One region of the Pseudomonas sp. FG86 genome, then DNA from elsewhere that is predicted to be linked to it. Evidence: predicted binding sites of a transcription regulator. Region 1 holds the regulator's gene; the other holds the start of a gene.

Region 1 (7,646 bases):
CATATCCCAGGTGGCAACGGATGGATGCACCTCCGATAGGTGGGAGGGGGCTTGCCCCCGATAGCGGCGCATCAGTCACCTGTTCTTGGCCTGACACACTGCAATCGGGGGCAAAGCCCCCTCCCACATTTGAACGGTGTATATCCGGTAGAACTCGGGCGCCTGTAGCGATCCATACCCTCAAAAGCAAAGTTGGAAGGGTTCTTGCAATACCGCCTTCAAGTCGCCAACTGGCGTCAAAAGTTTGCTTTAAGGGATACGGGGAATACCGGTGGTAGATCGCTCTCAAATGCTCAGCACGGCCCGTGGCACCCTGACTGATTTGTCACGGGGCAACCTGGGTGTGCCGTTGTTGTTGCTGGTGATGCTGGCAATGATGATGTTGCCGATGCCGCCGTTCCTGCTCGATGTGTTCTTCACCTTCAACATCGCTTTGTCCGTCGTCGTCCTGTTGGTCTGCGTGTATGCCCTGCGGCCGCTGGATTTCGCGGTGTTCCCGACGATCCTGCTGATTGCGACCCTGCTGCGGCTGGCGCTGAACGTGGCCTCCACGCGGGTGGTGATGCTCCACGGCCAGGACGGCCACGCTGCCGCAGGCAAGGTGATCCAGGCCTTCGGTGAGGTGGTGATCGGCGGTAACTACGTGGTCGGTATCGTGGTGTTCGCGATCCTGATGATCATCAACTTCGTGGTGGTGACCAAGGGGGCCGGGCGGATTTCCGAGGTGAGCGCGCGCTTTACCCTCGACGCCATGCCCGGCAAGCAAATGGCCATTGACGCCGACCTCAACGCTGGCCTGATCGATCAGAACCAGGCCAAGTCGCGCCGCCTGGAAGTGGCCCAGGAGGCCGAGTTCTATGGCTCCATGGACGGCGCCAGTAAGTTTGTACGCGGTGACGCCATCGCGGGCCTGTTGATTCTGTTCATCAACCTGATCGGCGGCATGGCGGTCGGGATCTTCCAGCACGGCATGACCTTCGGCGATGCCGGCAAGGTGTATGCCTTGCTGACCATCGGTGACGGTTTAGTGGCGCAATTGCCATCACTGTTGTTATCTACAGCTGCGGCGATCATGGTGACCCGTGCGTCGGGCTCCGAAGACATGGGCAAGCAGATCAGCCGGCAGATGTTTGCCTCGCCCAAGGCGCTGGCCGTGGCGGCGGGCATCATGGCGATCATGGGGCTCGTGCCCGGCATGCCCCATGTGTCGTTCCTCAGCATGGCGGCCATGGCTGCGGGTGGCGCCTACCTGTTCTGGAAAAAACAGAACACGATCAAGGTGAAGGCCCAGCAAGAGATCGCGCGCCAGCAGGAACTGCTGCCATCCCCGGCCCGTGCCCAGGAAACCAAGGAATTGGGCTGGGACGACGTGACCCCGATCGACATGATCGGCCTGGAAGTCGGCTACCGCCTGATTCCGCTGGTCGACCGCAACCAGGGTGGGCAATTGCTCGCGCGGATCAAGGGGGTGCGCAAGAAGCTGTCCCAGGACCTGGGCTTCCTGATGCCCACCGTACACATCCGTGACAACCTCGACCTGGCCCCCAGCGCCTACCGCCTGACCCTGATGGGCGTGATCCTCGCGGAAGCCGAGATCTACCCCGACCGCGAACTGGCGATCAACCCCGGCCAGGTGTTCGGCACGCTCAACGGCATTACCGCCAAAGATCCGGCTTTTGGCCTGGAAGCGGTGTGGATCGAAATCAGCCAGCGCAGCCAGGCGCAGTCGCTGGGTTACACCGTGGTGGACGCCAGCACCGTGGTCGCCACCCACCTCAACCAGATTCTGTACAAGCACTCACACGAGCTGATCGGCCACGAAGAAGTCCAGCAATTGATGGGGTTGCTCAGCAAAGCCTCGCCAAAACTGGCCGAAGAGCTGGTGCCGGGCGTGCTGTCGCTGTCGCAGCTGCTCAAAGTGCTGCAGGCGTTGCTCGCCGAACAGGTGCCGGTACGCGATATTCGCAGCATCGCCGAGGCTATCGCCAACAATGCCGCCAAGAGTCAAGATACTGCCGCGCTGGTGGCTGCGGTGCGTGTCGGATTGTCCCGCGCAATCGTGCAAAGCATTGTGGGGCTTGACTCCGAGCTGCCTGTGATCACCTTGGAACCAAGGTTGGAACAAATATTGCTCAATAGTATTCAGAAGGCCGGACTTGGCCAGGAAGAGGGTGTCCTGCTGGAGCCGAGCATGGCTGAAAAGCTGCAGCGTTCGTTGATCGACGCGGCGCAGCGCCAGGAAATGCAGGGCCAGCCGGTGATTCTGTTGGTAGCAGGCCCGGTCCGAGCGATGTTGTCGCGGTTTGGACGCCTGGCAGTACCGAATTTGCACGTATTGGCTTACCAGGAAATTCCTGACAATAAGCAAGTGACCATCGTCGCGACAGTTGGGCCCAACGGCTGAGGTAGTGGGTTATGCAAGTAAAGCGTTTTTTCGCCGCCGATATGCGTCAGGCCATGAAACTGGTCCGTGATGAGCTGGGCGCCGACGCTGCGATTATCGGTAACCGCCGTATTGCTGGCGGTGTCGAGCTGACGGCTGCCCTGGACTACACCCCTTCGGCGCTGGCCCCGCGCGTGCCGAACATGGAACTCGAAGACGAGCTGCGCAAGACCGCCTCGCGCATTGTGTCGGCCCAGGCTGAGCTGAGCATGCGGGGTGACAGCGATGCCACCACCAATCGCCAGTTGTTCGCCGGCTTGCCGCTGACCGCTGCCGAGCCGCTGGTCGAACCTACGTTCAAAGAACCGCCACGTCCTGCAGCGCCCGCGCCGGCTGCCGCAGTCGACCAGCGCGTGTTCGATTCGATGCGCTTTGAACTCAACGGCCTGCGTGAATTGCTGGAAGTGCAGTTGGGCTCGCTGGCCTGGACCCAGTTGCAAGGCAGCAAACCGCACCAGGCTAACCTCTGGCGTCGCCTGCAACGCATCGGCCTGTCTGGCCCGTTGTCCCGCGACCTGTTGGCGCTGACCACCGAAATCGAAGAACCTCGCCAGGCCTGGCGCATGTTGCTGGCCCACCTGGCGCGGATGATCGCCACCCCGGAAATCGAACCCCTGGAAGAGGGCGGTGTGATCGCCATGGTCGGCCCTGCCGGCATGGGCAAGACCACCACCCTGGCCAAGCTGGCGGCCCGTTATGTGCTCAAATACGGCGCTTCGAATATCGCGCTGGTGAGCATGGACAGCTACCGTATCGGCGCCCAGGAGCAACTCAAGACCCTGGGTCGCATCCTCAATGTGTCGGTGACCCACGTCGACCCAGGCCAGTCGCTGGCCAACGCGCTCGACCCGTTGCTGCGTAAACGCGTGGTGCTGATCGACACCGCGGGGCTGCAAGCCAGCGACCCGGCCTTGCGCCTGCAACTGGAAAGCCTGGCCGGGCGTGGCATCAAGTCTAAAAATTACCTGGTGCTTGCAACCACCAGCCAAAAACAAGTTCTTACCGCTGCGTACCATAGCTACAAGCGCTGCGGGCTGGCCGGCTGCATCCTGACTAAGCTTGATGAAACGGCGAGCCTGGGCGAGGTGTTGAGCCTGGCCATCAGTCATGAACTACCGGTCGCCTACCTGACCGACGGGCCGCGGATCCCGGATGACCTGCATCTGCCGCGCCGTCATCAGTTGGTCAGCCGTGCCGTCAGCGTGCAAATGCAAGAAGAGCCTAGCGAGGAAGCGATGGCCGACATGTTCGCTGACCTCTACCACAACCCGGCAAAACGGGTGGGTTGAGTCAGTATGAACACCGTGAAATGTATCTACATCGATGGTCTGCAAGCGATTCACGCGGCCAAGCCATGTAGCCTGCGTCTAAGCAAGACAAGGTAAAGAAATAAAATGGGCAGCATGCATCCCGTACAGGTGATCGCGGTGACCGGCGGCAAAGGTGGCGTCGGGAAAACTAACGTGTCAGTGAATTTGTCCCTGGCGCTGGCAGAGCTTGGCCGTCGCGTCATGCTGCTGGATGCTGACCTGGGGCTGGCGAATGTCGACGTTCTGCTGGGACTGACGCCCAAACACACCCTCGCCGATGTGATCGAGGGCCGCTGTGAGCTGCGTGATGTGCTGCTCCAGGGCCCCGGTGGGATCCGTATCGTACCGGCCGCCTCGGGCACCCAGAGCATGGTGCACCTGAGCCCGGCGCAGCATGCCGGTCTGATCCAGGCGTTCAGCGATATCGGCGACAACCTCGACGTGCTGGTGATCGACACCGCCGCCGGGATCGGCGAGTCGGTGGTCAGCTTCGTGCGCGCCGCGCAGGAAGTGTTGCTGGTGGTCTGCGATGAACCCACCTCGATCACCGACGCCTATGCCCTGATCAAACTGCTTAACCGCGACTACGGCATGAACCGCTTCCGCGTGCTGGCCAACATGGCCCAAAGCCCGCAGGAAGGCCGCAACCTGTTCGCCAAGTTGACCAAGGTCACGGATCGCTTTCTCGATGTCGCCCTACAATACGTCGGCGCAGTTCCCTATGACGAGTGTGTGCGCAAGGCTGTGCAAAAGCAGCGTGCAGTCTACGAAGCGTTCCCTCGTTCGAAATGCGCCTTGGCGTTCAAGGCTATTGCTCAGAAGGTCGATACTTGGCCGTTGCCCGCTAACCCTCGGGGGCATCTGGAGTTTTTCGTCGAGCGATTGGTGCATCAGACGAGCGCAGGACCCGTGCTATGACAGCGACCGGCTACAACGCCTACAAGAAGTCCGCCCGTGACAGTCAGGGTGAGTTGATCGAGCGTTACGCGCCTTTGGTCAAACGCATCGCCTATCACTTGCTGGCACGCCTCCCCGCCAGTGTCCAGGTCGAAGACCTGATCCAGGCCGGCATGATCGGCCTTCTCGAAGTGTCGACCAAATACGACGCGAGCAAGGGCGCGAGTTTCGAGACGTATGCGGGTATCCGTATCCGTGGCGCGATGCTCGATGAGGTGCGCAAAGGCGATTGGGCGCCGCGTTCGGTACACCGCAATACGCGCATGGTCAGTGACGCAATTCGGTCAATTGAAGCAAAAACCGGTCGCGACGCTAAAGATCATGAAGTTGCGGCCGAACTCCAATTGAGTCTCGACGATTATTACGGGATTTTGAACGATACCTTGGGCAGCCGCCTGTTCAGTTTCGACGACCTGTTGCAGGACGGCGAACACGAAGGGTTGCACGAGGACGGCGCGAGTACGCATATGGAGCCGTCGCGTGACCTGGAGGATGAACGCTTCCAGGGCGCATTGGCCGACGCAATTGCCAATTTGCCGGAGCGTGAGCGACTGGTGTTGGCGCTGTACTACGACGAAGAGCTGAACCTCAAGGAAATCGGTGAGGTCCTGGGGGTCAGCGAATCGCGTGTCAGCCAGCTGCACAGCCAGTGCGCGGCCCGCTTGCGGGGGCGATTGGGAGAGTGGCGCGCGCGCTGACAGGCAGTGTGGGGACACTGCAGACGCAACCGCGAGGGCCTTGGCCGCCGCGGGGGCTAACCGTGGTGCCCTGGGCAGTCCTTTTTGTGTAACGCCTGTTGATTGAAATGGCGCGTCCAGGTGCTGGGCGCGTTTAAGACTGCTTGGAGGTCGAATTGGACAAGAACATGAAAATCCTCATCGTTGATGACTTCTCAACGATGCGGCGGATCATAAAAAACCTGTTGCGTGACCTTGGGTTCACAAACACGGTCGAGGCGGATGACGGCCTTACGGCGATTCCGATCCTCAACAGCGGGAGCATCGACTTTCTGGTAACCGATTGGAACATGCCGGGCATGACGGGTATCGACTTGTTGCGCCACGTGCGTGCCGACGAAAAACTGCGCAGTCTTCCCGTGCTGATGGTGACCGCCGAAGCCAAGCGTGAACAGATCATCGAAGCCGCCCAAGCCGGGGTTAACGGCTATGTGGTCAAACCATTCACTGCGCAGGCCTTGAAAGAGAAGATCGAAAAAATCTTCGAACGCATCCACGGCTAATGCTGCCACGGGGGAGCTATGGAGCAAAAAGAATCATCGCAGGCCGACTTTGAGTCGACCCTGAAAAAACATGCTCACCAGCTGGTCGACAGCCTTGAAAAAGGCCAGTTCGGCGATGCGGTGCAGTTAATCCATCAGCTCAACCAGACCCGTGACCGCGGCCTGTACCAGGAGGTGGGCAAGCTCACACGCGAGCTTCACAGTGCGATCGTCAATTTCCAGATTGACCCGCACATGCCTCAAGCCGAAGAGATTTCGCAGATCACCGACGCCACCGAACGCCTGTCCTATGTGGTCAGGCTGACTGAGGCAGCGGCCAACCGCACCATGGACCTGGTGGAAAACGCCACGCCCCTGGTCAACGGCATGGCCACGGAAGCCCAGGCGCTGAGCGTTGACTGGGGTCGCTTCATGCGCCGTGAAGTCGGCGCAGAAGAGTTTCGTGAGCTGGCCCGTCGGGTCGAAGGGTTCCTGTCACGCAGCGAGCAGGAAAACCGTACGGTTTCCAGCAACCTCAATGACATTCTGCTCGCCCAGGATTACCAGGACCTGACCGGTCAGGTGATCAAGCGTGTGACCCAGTTGGTCACCGAAGTGGAAAGCAACCTGCTCAAATTGGTACTCATGGCCGGCCAGGTCGACCGTTTCGCCGGCATCGAACATGACCGCGAAGCGATCCTCTCTGAAAAAGATCCACAAAAACATCTCGCCAAGGGTGAAGGTCCGCAGATTCATGCCGATAAACGTGAAGACGTTGTGTCAGGTCAGGATGACGTAGATGACCTGTTATCCAGTTTAGGCTTCTAAGGAGCACACCCATGAGCTTCGGCGCCGATGAAGAAATCCTTCAGGATTTCCTTGTAGAGGCCGGCGAAATTTTAGAGCAATTGTCCGAACAACTGGTCGAGCTGGAAAGCCGCCCGGATGATGCGAACCTGCTCAATGCAATTTTTCGCGGTTTTCATACTGTAAAAGGGGGCGCCGGCTTCCTCCAGCTCCATGAGCTGGTGGAGTGCTGCCACATCGCCGAAAACGTGTTCGACATCCTGCGCAAGGGTGAGCGTCACGTTGACTCGGAGTTAATGGATGTAATCCTCGAAGCGTTGGATGCGGTCAACGGCATGTTCAGCGAAGTGCGCGAACGTGCCCCGATCACCGCCGCCACCCCGGAACTGCTGGCCGCCCTGGCGCGCCTGGCAGAACCTGCCGACACCTCGGCCGCGCCGGTGGTGGAAGCGGCGCCAGAGCCGGTGGTCGAAGCCGAAGCGGATGTCACCGACAGCGAGTTCGAGCAGTTGCTCGACTCTCTCAATGCGGTCAAGGCCGAGGCTGAAGCACCGTCGGCCGTACCCGCACCCGCACCCGCGGCCGCTGCGCCTGCCGAGCCGACCAGCGAAGACATCACCGACGCAGAGTTCGAATCCCTGCTCGACCAGTTGCATGGCAAAGGCCAGTTCGCGGCTGATGCCGTGGCCACTGCGGCTGCCCCGGAAACGCCGGCGGCAACGGCCAGTACCGATATCACCGATGACGAATTCGAAGCGTTGCTCGACCAGTTGCATGGCAAGGGCACCTTTGCCGCCGATGCCTTGCCGGAAGTCGCGGCCACTGGCGCGGCGCCGACGCCAGCTGCACCGGGCGCCGCTGCGGCCCCTGCTGACGACGGCTTGATCTCCGATCACGAATTCGAAGCCCT
Region 2 (7,646 bases), on a different contig from region 1:
GGCTGGCGCTGCGCCGAAGCCGTCATGGCGCCTTGCTCTGCCGGCGTGACCTGTTCGCTGCCCAGGCCGCTGTCGGGCGTGGGATCGACGGCAACGATGTGCACTTCACAATCGTCACGTACGAAGTCGAACACTTCGTTGAGGGTGGCGTGGCTGGCTGTCGAGCGCAGGTCGATCTCGAAGCCCAGGTAGCAACTTTCCGGGTCCCAGCTTTCCAAGGCCGGGATGCTATCGGTGAGGATCGTGACCTGCATCATCTGCCCCAAGGTCTCGAGGTAACGCAGAAACGACAGCGGGTCCATGCCATTGCGGAACACATCCGCGCCGAAGCGCAGGGAGATGTGCCACAGCACGTCGGTGGGAGTGCCCGTGCAGGCCGCCGCAGTTTCGACGCGTTGGGCCGGGGTGCCAGGTGCCTGATACGTGCTCAGCGCCTCGCGCAATGCCGCTTCACGTTCCAGGGCCTCGGGCTGCAACGTTTCGCCCCGATGGGCGACGACGTCGATCAACTCGAGCATATGGTCGCCGCACTTGAGCAACATCGCGATCAGCGTGGCATCGACCGCCACACTGCCGTCGCGCAGGCGGTCGAGTACGTCCTCGACAATATGCGTAAAACTCACGACAGGCTCCAGGCCGAACAGCCCGGCGGAGCCCTTGATGGTGTGGGCGGCACGGAAAATCGCGCCAATGGCATCCTGGTCGCCGGGCTCGCTTTCCAGTTGCAGCAAGGATTGCTCCATGGCTTGCAACAGCTCGCGCGCCTCGACGATGAATGTCTGCTGTGCCTGATCGAGATTGATGCTCACCTGAACTTTCCTTGTCGATCAATGAACGTGGATGGCGCTGACTACAAGACCGCGCCGCGACACAGTTGGAGTGCCTGCGTGACCGCCTGGCTCTGGCCGATCACGCTCAAGGCTGTGCCGGCGATGCCGGCTTCACGCTGGATGACCGCGAGCAACTGCAGGCCGGCGCCATCCAGTTCCGTGACCTGCGACAGGTCCAGCGCCATGCGTGGCGTCGCGCCCAGCTGCGGCAGCAGCGCGCCCGCCAGTTCGGCGACGGTGTAGATCGTCAGTTCGCCGTCAATGCACACGCGGGTGGTGTCATCAAATGTTTCATGGGTGATGGGCATGGGAGCCTCCCTGGCGCCGGGTGTCAGGGCAGAATCAGTTTTGAGACCGCTGCCAGCATCTGTGCCGGCTGGAACGGCTTGACCACCCACGCCTTGGCGCCAGCGGCCTGGCCCTCGGCCTTCTTCGATTCCTGGGACTCGGTGGTCAGCATGATGATCGGGGTGAACTTGTAGTTGGCCAGCTTCTTGACCTCCTTGACGAAGGTGATGCCGTCCATGTTGGGCATGTTTACGTCGCTGATGATCAGGTGCACCTTCTGCCCGGTGAGCTTGCCCAGGGCATCCCGGCCGTCGCACGCTTCGATCACGTCGTAACCGGCGCTTTTCAAGGCAATGCCAACCACTTGCCGCACACTGCTGGAGTCGTCGACCACTAATACATTCTTCGCCATGAGGTGCTCCTAAAAGAAGGTAATGTCTTGAGAATTCTGCTGCACGGCCGCTTCGCCATGATGGATGCGCCGTTGCTCGTCGGTGGCATAAGTGGCTTCCATGCGCGCCAGCCACTGCCGGGCGTCGACGGCGACCGCCTGGTCAGGGGCCTGGCTGGCCTGCAGGAGGTGATCATGCAAGGCGTGCATGTTGTCTCGCACGTGGCTGAGGATCTGGCTGACCCGGTCCTGGAATTGCAGGTTGACCAGCACCTCGGTCATCTCATCACGAATGCCGTAGCTTTCCTGCTTGAGCAGGTCGGCGGACTCGGCCAGGCGCCCGGTGATGTTCTGGAAGCGCTCGAGCACCACTTGAATGCTGTTTTCGGACGCCGCCACCGAGTGGCTGTCCTGGTCGGCGCTGCTGGACGCGGCCTGTACCAATTGGGTGATGGCGTTATTGATGATGTCGACCTTGGCCGACATCTGTTGGCCGGTTTCACTGGATTTGCTCGACAGGCTGCGCACCGCATCGGCCACCACGGCGAAGCCACGACCGGCTTCGCCAGCCCGCGCCGCCTCGATGGCCGCGTTGAGCGCCAGCAGGTTGGTTTGCGCGGCAATCGCCGCCACGTCGGCGGCCATGGTGCGCAGTTCACCGGTATAGGCGGTGAGGCTACGGACCTGGGCCAGGGTTTGGTCACGGCTGCTTTGGGTCGCCTTGAGCGAATTGATCACCTGGCTCAGCTCACTGTCGCTGCGCGCCAGCACCTCAAGCGCGCCGTCGGCGGCCTGGCCATCCAGCTCACCCGCAGCGTGCTGCGAGGCTTGTACCGTTTCCTGCAACCGTGCGGCAATGCCGGTAAAACGGTTGGCCAGGCTCACAATGGCTTCTTCGGTCTGATGGCGCGAGCTTTCCACCTGCTTGGCCCAGATCGGCATGGCGCCCAGCAACACTTCATCAAGCTGTGCCCGCGCGGCCATGCCGTTATGTGCCGCGTCCGCGTCGGCCTGATCCGCCTGCGCACGCGCAATGGCTCGCCGCGTGGCGTCACGCTGCGAACCCGCGCTCCAGGCACAGGCACCGAAGCCGATCAACACCAGTACCGCGCAGGCCGCCAGGTTGGCCGCAGAAGTTGATTGCACCAGTATCCACACGACGGCGGGCAGGACCGGGATGAAAGCAAACCAGCGAAAACGCGGATGACCGGTAGGGGAAATGCGGCTGGCTTGACGCTGGGTCATGAGTTCGATCCTTGAACGTTGTTGCGGATATAAACGACATAGGGTTTATCTGCCCAGTACAGAGCAACTTTAGACACCTTATGTGCCTTCCGTCTGATTTATGACCAGCGGGTGACAGACCAGGGAGTTCGGGGTCCCCTGGTCCGGCACTTTTCTGACGTCTGGCACAAGACAGAGAAAGGCCTGGACCTCATTCCCATCGTGCTCAACATCGTCCTTTGGAATGGGGGGAGGCCCGAAACCATCCATCCGTCGCCTCTCTACCCCTCGCCCTACAGCCCCCACGCAACCTGCCGATAACCCTACTAATCGCATGTCTATACCCTGCCCCCTCCACCCGTTCGAGCCAGCCCTATGAACCCACTTTCCCTTCTAAAAAAAGCCCGGGCCGATCGTCAAGGCACCGCCACCCTCACCTGCACCGCCAATGAATTGGAGTCTTCATTGGCCACCCTGCGCATCACACCCACCCTGATCACCGGTTTCATCTCCCCCCACCTGGACATCGACCAGGTCGCCGCCAAGCTCAAGCGTCGCTTTCCGCAAACCGCCATCAGCCTGTGCACCACCTCCGGTGAGTTGTGCAACGCCGCTGATTCGCTGTATTGCGCGACCGGCGAGCGCTGGGACCGGATGGTGTTGCAGCTGTTTGATGACAGTGTGATTGCCTCTGCCGAGGTGGTGATGGTGCCGTTGGAGTGTGAGGACATTCGCAGCGGCGGCAAGCGCTTGGGGATGCAGGAGCGGATCGCCAAGTTGGTGGCCAATATCAAGCGGGTGCAGGTGCACACCTCAATCGATCACCGCGACACCTTGGCCTACGTGGTGTTCGATGGGTTGTCGGCGTCGGAATCGTTTTTCATGGAGGCGCTGTATGAGTCCGGGCGTTTTCCATGCTTGTTCGTAGGCGGGTCGGCCGGGGGTAAGTCGGATTTCCAGAAAACGCTGATCCACGATGGCCAGCGCAGTTATCAGAACCATGCACAGATTGTGTTCCTCAAGACTGCCGCCAATGTGCGCTTTGGCGTGTTTAAAAGCCAAAACTTCAAGGCCGCGGATTTGACCTTCAGTGTGCTGACCGCCTCGGTGGAGGACCGCACAATTGACCAGGTGATCGACAGCAGCGGCAATATCAAGAGCATGGTGCAGGCGCTGTGTGACGCGTTCAATTGCGCCCCCCAGGCACTGGAGTCGAAGCTGGCGGATTACTCGTTCGCGATTCGGGTGGGCAGTGAGTTGTTTGTGCGCTCCATCGCACGCATCGACTATGAACAGCAGATCGTGCAGCTGTTTTGCGACGTGGCGCCGGGCGAAGAGCTGGTGATGGTGCGACGTACGCCATTGCGTGAGGCCACACGCCTGGACTACGAGCAGTTTTTGCGTGGCAAGGGCGGCCAGCCGGTGGCGGGGATTTTGAATGACTGCATTTTGCGCCGACTGAATAACGGCGCCGAGCTGGGCAGCATGGCCGGCATTTTTGGGGATGTGCCGTTGGCGGGGTTTTCGACCTTCGGGGAGATTCTGGGCTTGAACCTGAATCAGACGCTGACGGCGATTTTCTTCTTTCGGGTGGCCAAGGGTGCGAGTTTCAGTGATGAGTACGTGGACAATTTCATCGCCCATTACGGCGAGTTCAAGGCATTTTTCCTGCGGCGTCAGGTGAAGAAGCTGGCGGGGTTGAACCATGTGGTGGTCAAGCAGATTGCGGCGTTCAAGAACAATGATTTCACCGACACCCTGAATACCCGAGGCCTGGACCGCAATATCCTGCCAGTCTTCGAAGGCCTGGCCGACTTGGGCCTGGTGTTGGCCCAGGCCGAGCGCCAGCAGGAGGACATCGCTTCGCAGCTCAAGCACTACTCCGGTGAGTTACACGCCTCGATGGATGAACTAGTGGGCACGATTGGCCAGCAGAACACGGTGTCTGCCCAGGCCGGGGCCACGGTGGAGGGCCTGTCCAGCCAGGCGGATGTCGCGGTGCAGGGCGCGCGCACGCTGGCGGGGTCGAGTTTGCGTATCCAGTCGATTGTGCAGGTGATCCAGCAGATCGCCGGGCAGACCAACCTGCTGGCGCTCAACGCCGCGATTGAAGCGGCGCGCGCGGGCGACCTGGGCCGGGGCTTTGCGGTGGTGGCGGACGAGGTGCGCAAGCTGGCGGAAATCACGCGTAAGAATGCAGCGGAAATCGGTGTGGATATTGACCTGTTGTCCAGTGAGATCCAGCGCGTGGCCCAGCAGATTGAAGACCAGTCCACCGGGGTGGGCGCGTTGCGGGAGATGCTGGATGTGCTGGAGGCGTCGAGCCGTGCGACGGAGGGTACGGCGCAACGGACCAAGACCATTGCGGATACGTTGACGGGGCTGACCCATGCGTAGGCGTTAACGGCAGGTAAAAAAGGGCGCGGGGCTCATGGCACTGAACGGGGGACTCAGTGCATGATGCTTCGCTCATATCAAGGACGATAACAACAGTGAAAAACGCCCTCGCCTCCCTGCTATTGCTGTGCCTGGCCGCTCCCGCCTTCGCTGCCGAAAACCCCGTCGGTTTCAAGACTGTCACCCTGCCGGATGTGCAACACAACCGACCACTCGAACTGGTCGTCTGGTACCCCGCCGCCACCACGGCCAAACCCACGCTGATCGCCGACAGCGCGGTGTTCATCGGTGCCCTCGCCGTGCCCGACGCGCCGCCAGCTGCCGGTGAGCATCCGCTGGTGGTGCTCTCCCACGGTTATGGCGGCAACTGGGGCAAGCAGGTGTGGCTGGCCGGTGAGTTGGCGCATCAGGGCTACATCGTCGCGGCGGTCAACCACCCCGGCACCACCACCAAAGACCGTACCCCGCAAACCGCCGCGCAGTTATGGCAACGCCCGGCTGACCTGAGCCGCGTGATCGACGCGGTGTTAGCCGAGCCGAAGCCATTTGGCGCGGTCGCGAATGGCCAGATCGCCGCCGTGGGCCATTCCCTTGGCGGCTGGACCGTACTGGAGATCGCCGGCGCGCGTTTCGACCCCGACCTGTTCAGCCGCGAATGCGGCGCCCACCCCAAGCTCGGCGGCTGCATCGGCTACCACGAGATGAACCCCGCCGGCACGCCAGCCGGCAAGGCCCGGTTGGCCGCTGATTTGAGCGACAAACGCGTCACCGCCATCGTGTCCTTGGACCTGGGCCTGTCGCGCGGCTTTACCGACGCCAGCCTGGCTGCATTGCCGGTACCGGTGCTGGTGATTGCGGGGGGCGTGCCGTCGGAGGATATGGACCCGCAGCTGGAGTCCGCCGACATGGTCAAGCGGCTGCCTGAAGCAACGACGAAGTACGTGGAGATCGCCGACGCCACGCACTTCAGCTTTATGTCGATCTGCAAGCCGGGGGGCATGGCGTTGATTGAGGAGAGTTCGCCAGGCGACGGGATGATTTGCCGCGATGGTGAGGGGGCTCGGCCGAGGGCGATGATTCAGCAGCAGGTGGTGGGGCTGATCAGTGAGTTTTTACACCGATCGTTTCGACAGTGAAGCCGCCATCGACCTTAGAGCACGTGGCGCGACACGGCTGACTATTTATCGTTTTAACTTCATTGAACTGCGGAGCGAACATGCAAGAAAGTAAACAACTGAAGGGGCTGGGCGGTTGGTTGATCGTGGTTGGCTTGGGCCTGTTCATAGCCTTGGCGCGTCTGAGCTATGCCCTTATCACGGTGCATTACCCGATATTCGCAGAGGGCGCGTTCAGTACCATCACCTCATCCGGCACGACGACGGCTAACACCCTATGGGGTGCGATCCTGATTTCAGAAACACTCATTAATGCAGTCTTTATCGCGGCCTTTGGTTATTTGGTTTACCTGTTCTTCTCCGAACACTATTTATTCCCCAAGGTTTATATCGTCACGCTCATCGTCTCGGCTATTTACGTTCCACTTGACGCATGGTTCAGCTCGCTTGTTCTGGTGGACGAACCCATATTCGACTACAACACGACCAAGGAAATCGTCCGCGGATTGGTATCCACCTCTATCTGGGTCCCCTACATACTGTTCTCTAAAAGGGTCAAGGCAACGTTTGTACTACACCGGCCGGTTGAGGCAGAAGCGCCTAGCCCCGCCAGCCTTTGACTCGGTAAGCATCGAGCGCCTGCCGGATGACCGGCGGGCTGCCCGAAGCGATGCCGCTGAAATACGCAGCCCAACCCCGTCACATCGATAGCACTGATGATTACTATCGAACCGCTCGCCTATGGGGTGGCCAAGCCCGATTCCTATAATCGCCTCCCAATTCTTCCCCTTCGCCTGGCCTCAGGCGACATCCCCCCTTGGAACCCAGCATCATGCCAAGCGCCCTCCAGGCCCCCAGCGGCCGTCCCGAACATAATCAACAAAGCGTCAAACAGCAGTGGCTGGCGATTCTCTCGGTCGCGGTGGGCGCCTTCGCCCTGGTGACCAGTGAGTTTCTGCCGGTGGGTGTACTCAACGACGTCGCCGCCGACCTCGGTATCAGTGCCGGCCACGCCGGGCTGATGGTGACCCTGCCGGGCATCATGGCCGCCCTCGCCGCGCCGTTTCTATCGGTGAGCATTGGTGCCATGGACCGTCGCTACCTGCTGATCGGCCTGACGCTGATCATGATCATCGCCAACTCGGTCGTGGCCTTTGCCAGTGACTTCAACCTGCTGCTGTTCGGCCGTGTCTTGCTGGGCATCAGCATTGGCGGGTTCTGGGCCACGGCCATTGCCCTCAGTGGGCGCCTGGCGCCCAAGGGTGTGGACGTCGCGAAGGCCACCTCGATCATCATGATGGGCGTGACCCTGGCCACCGTGCTCGGCGTGCCCGTCGGCACCTGGCTCAGCGGCTTGATGGGCTGGCGCATGACGTTCCTGGTCACCGCGCTGCTGGGCGT

The links. Region 1 encodes FliA, which starts transcription of late flagellar genes. Its sites were predicted from a motif close to CTAAAGTTTNNNNNNNNNNNGCCGNTAA; they were not measured.
Region 2: a site for FliA is predicted at 3,027-3,054, ahead of ACODSV_RS04645 (methyl-accepting chemotaxis protein). Genes of this name have one in related genera too.

The regions. Positions count from the first base shown of each region.
Region 1 covers NZ_JBMDIS010000094.1:847-8,492, forward strand. The annotation lists gene flhA (flagellar biosynthesis protein FlhA) at 290-2,404, shown strand; gene flhF (flagellar biosynthesis GTPase FlhF) at 2,416-3,732, shown strand; gene fleN (flagellar synthesis regulator FleN) at 3,838-4,671, shown strand; gene fliA (RNA polymerase sigma factor FliA) at 4,668-5,408, shown strand; gene ACODSV_RS31280 (chemotaxis response regulator CheY) at 5,576-5,950, shown strand; gene ACODSV_RS31285 (protein phosphatase CheZ) at 5,969-6,757, shown strand; gene ACODSV_RS31290 (chemotaxis protein CheA) at 6,769-7,646, shown strand, end outside.
Region 2 covers NZ_JBMDIS010000005.1:20,704-28,349, forward strand. The annotation lists gene ACODSV_RS04625 (chemotaxis protein CheA) at 1-809, opposite strand, end outside; gene ACODSV_RS04630 (STAS domain-containing protein) at 851-1,138, opposite strand; gene ACODSV_RS04635 (response regulator) at 1,162-1,530, opposite strand; gene ACODSV_RS04640 (methyl-accepting chemotaxis protein) at 1,540-2,754, opposite strand; gene ACODSV_RS04645 (methyl-accepting chemotaxis protein) at 3,109-5,130, shown strand; gene ACODSV_RS04650 (alpha/beta hydrolase family protein) at 5,226-6,266, shown strand; gene ACODSV_RS04655 (DUF2569 domain-containing protein) at 6,347-6,865, shown strand; gene ACODSV_RS04660 (MFS transporter) at 7,078-7,646, shown strand, end outside.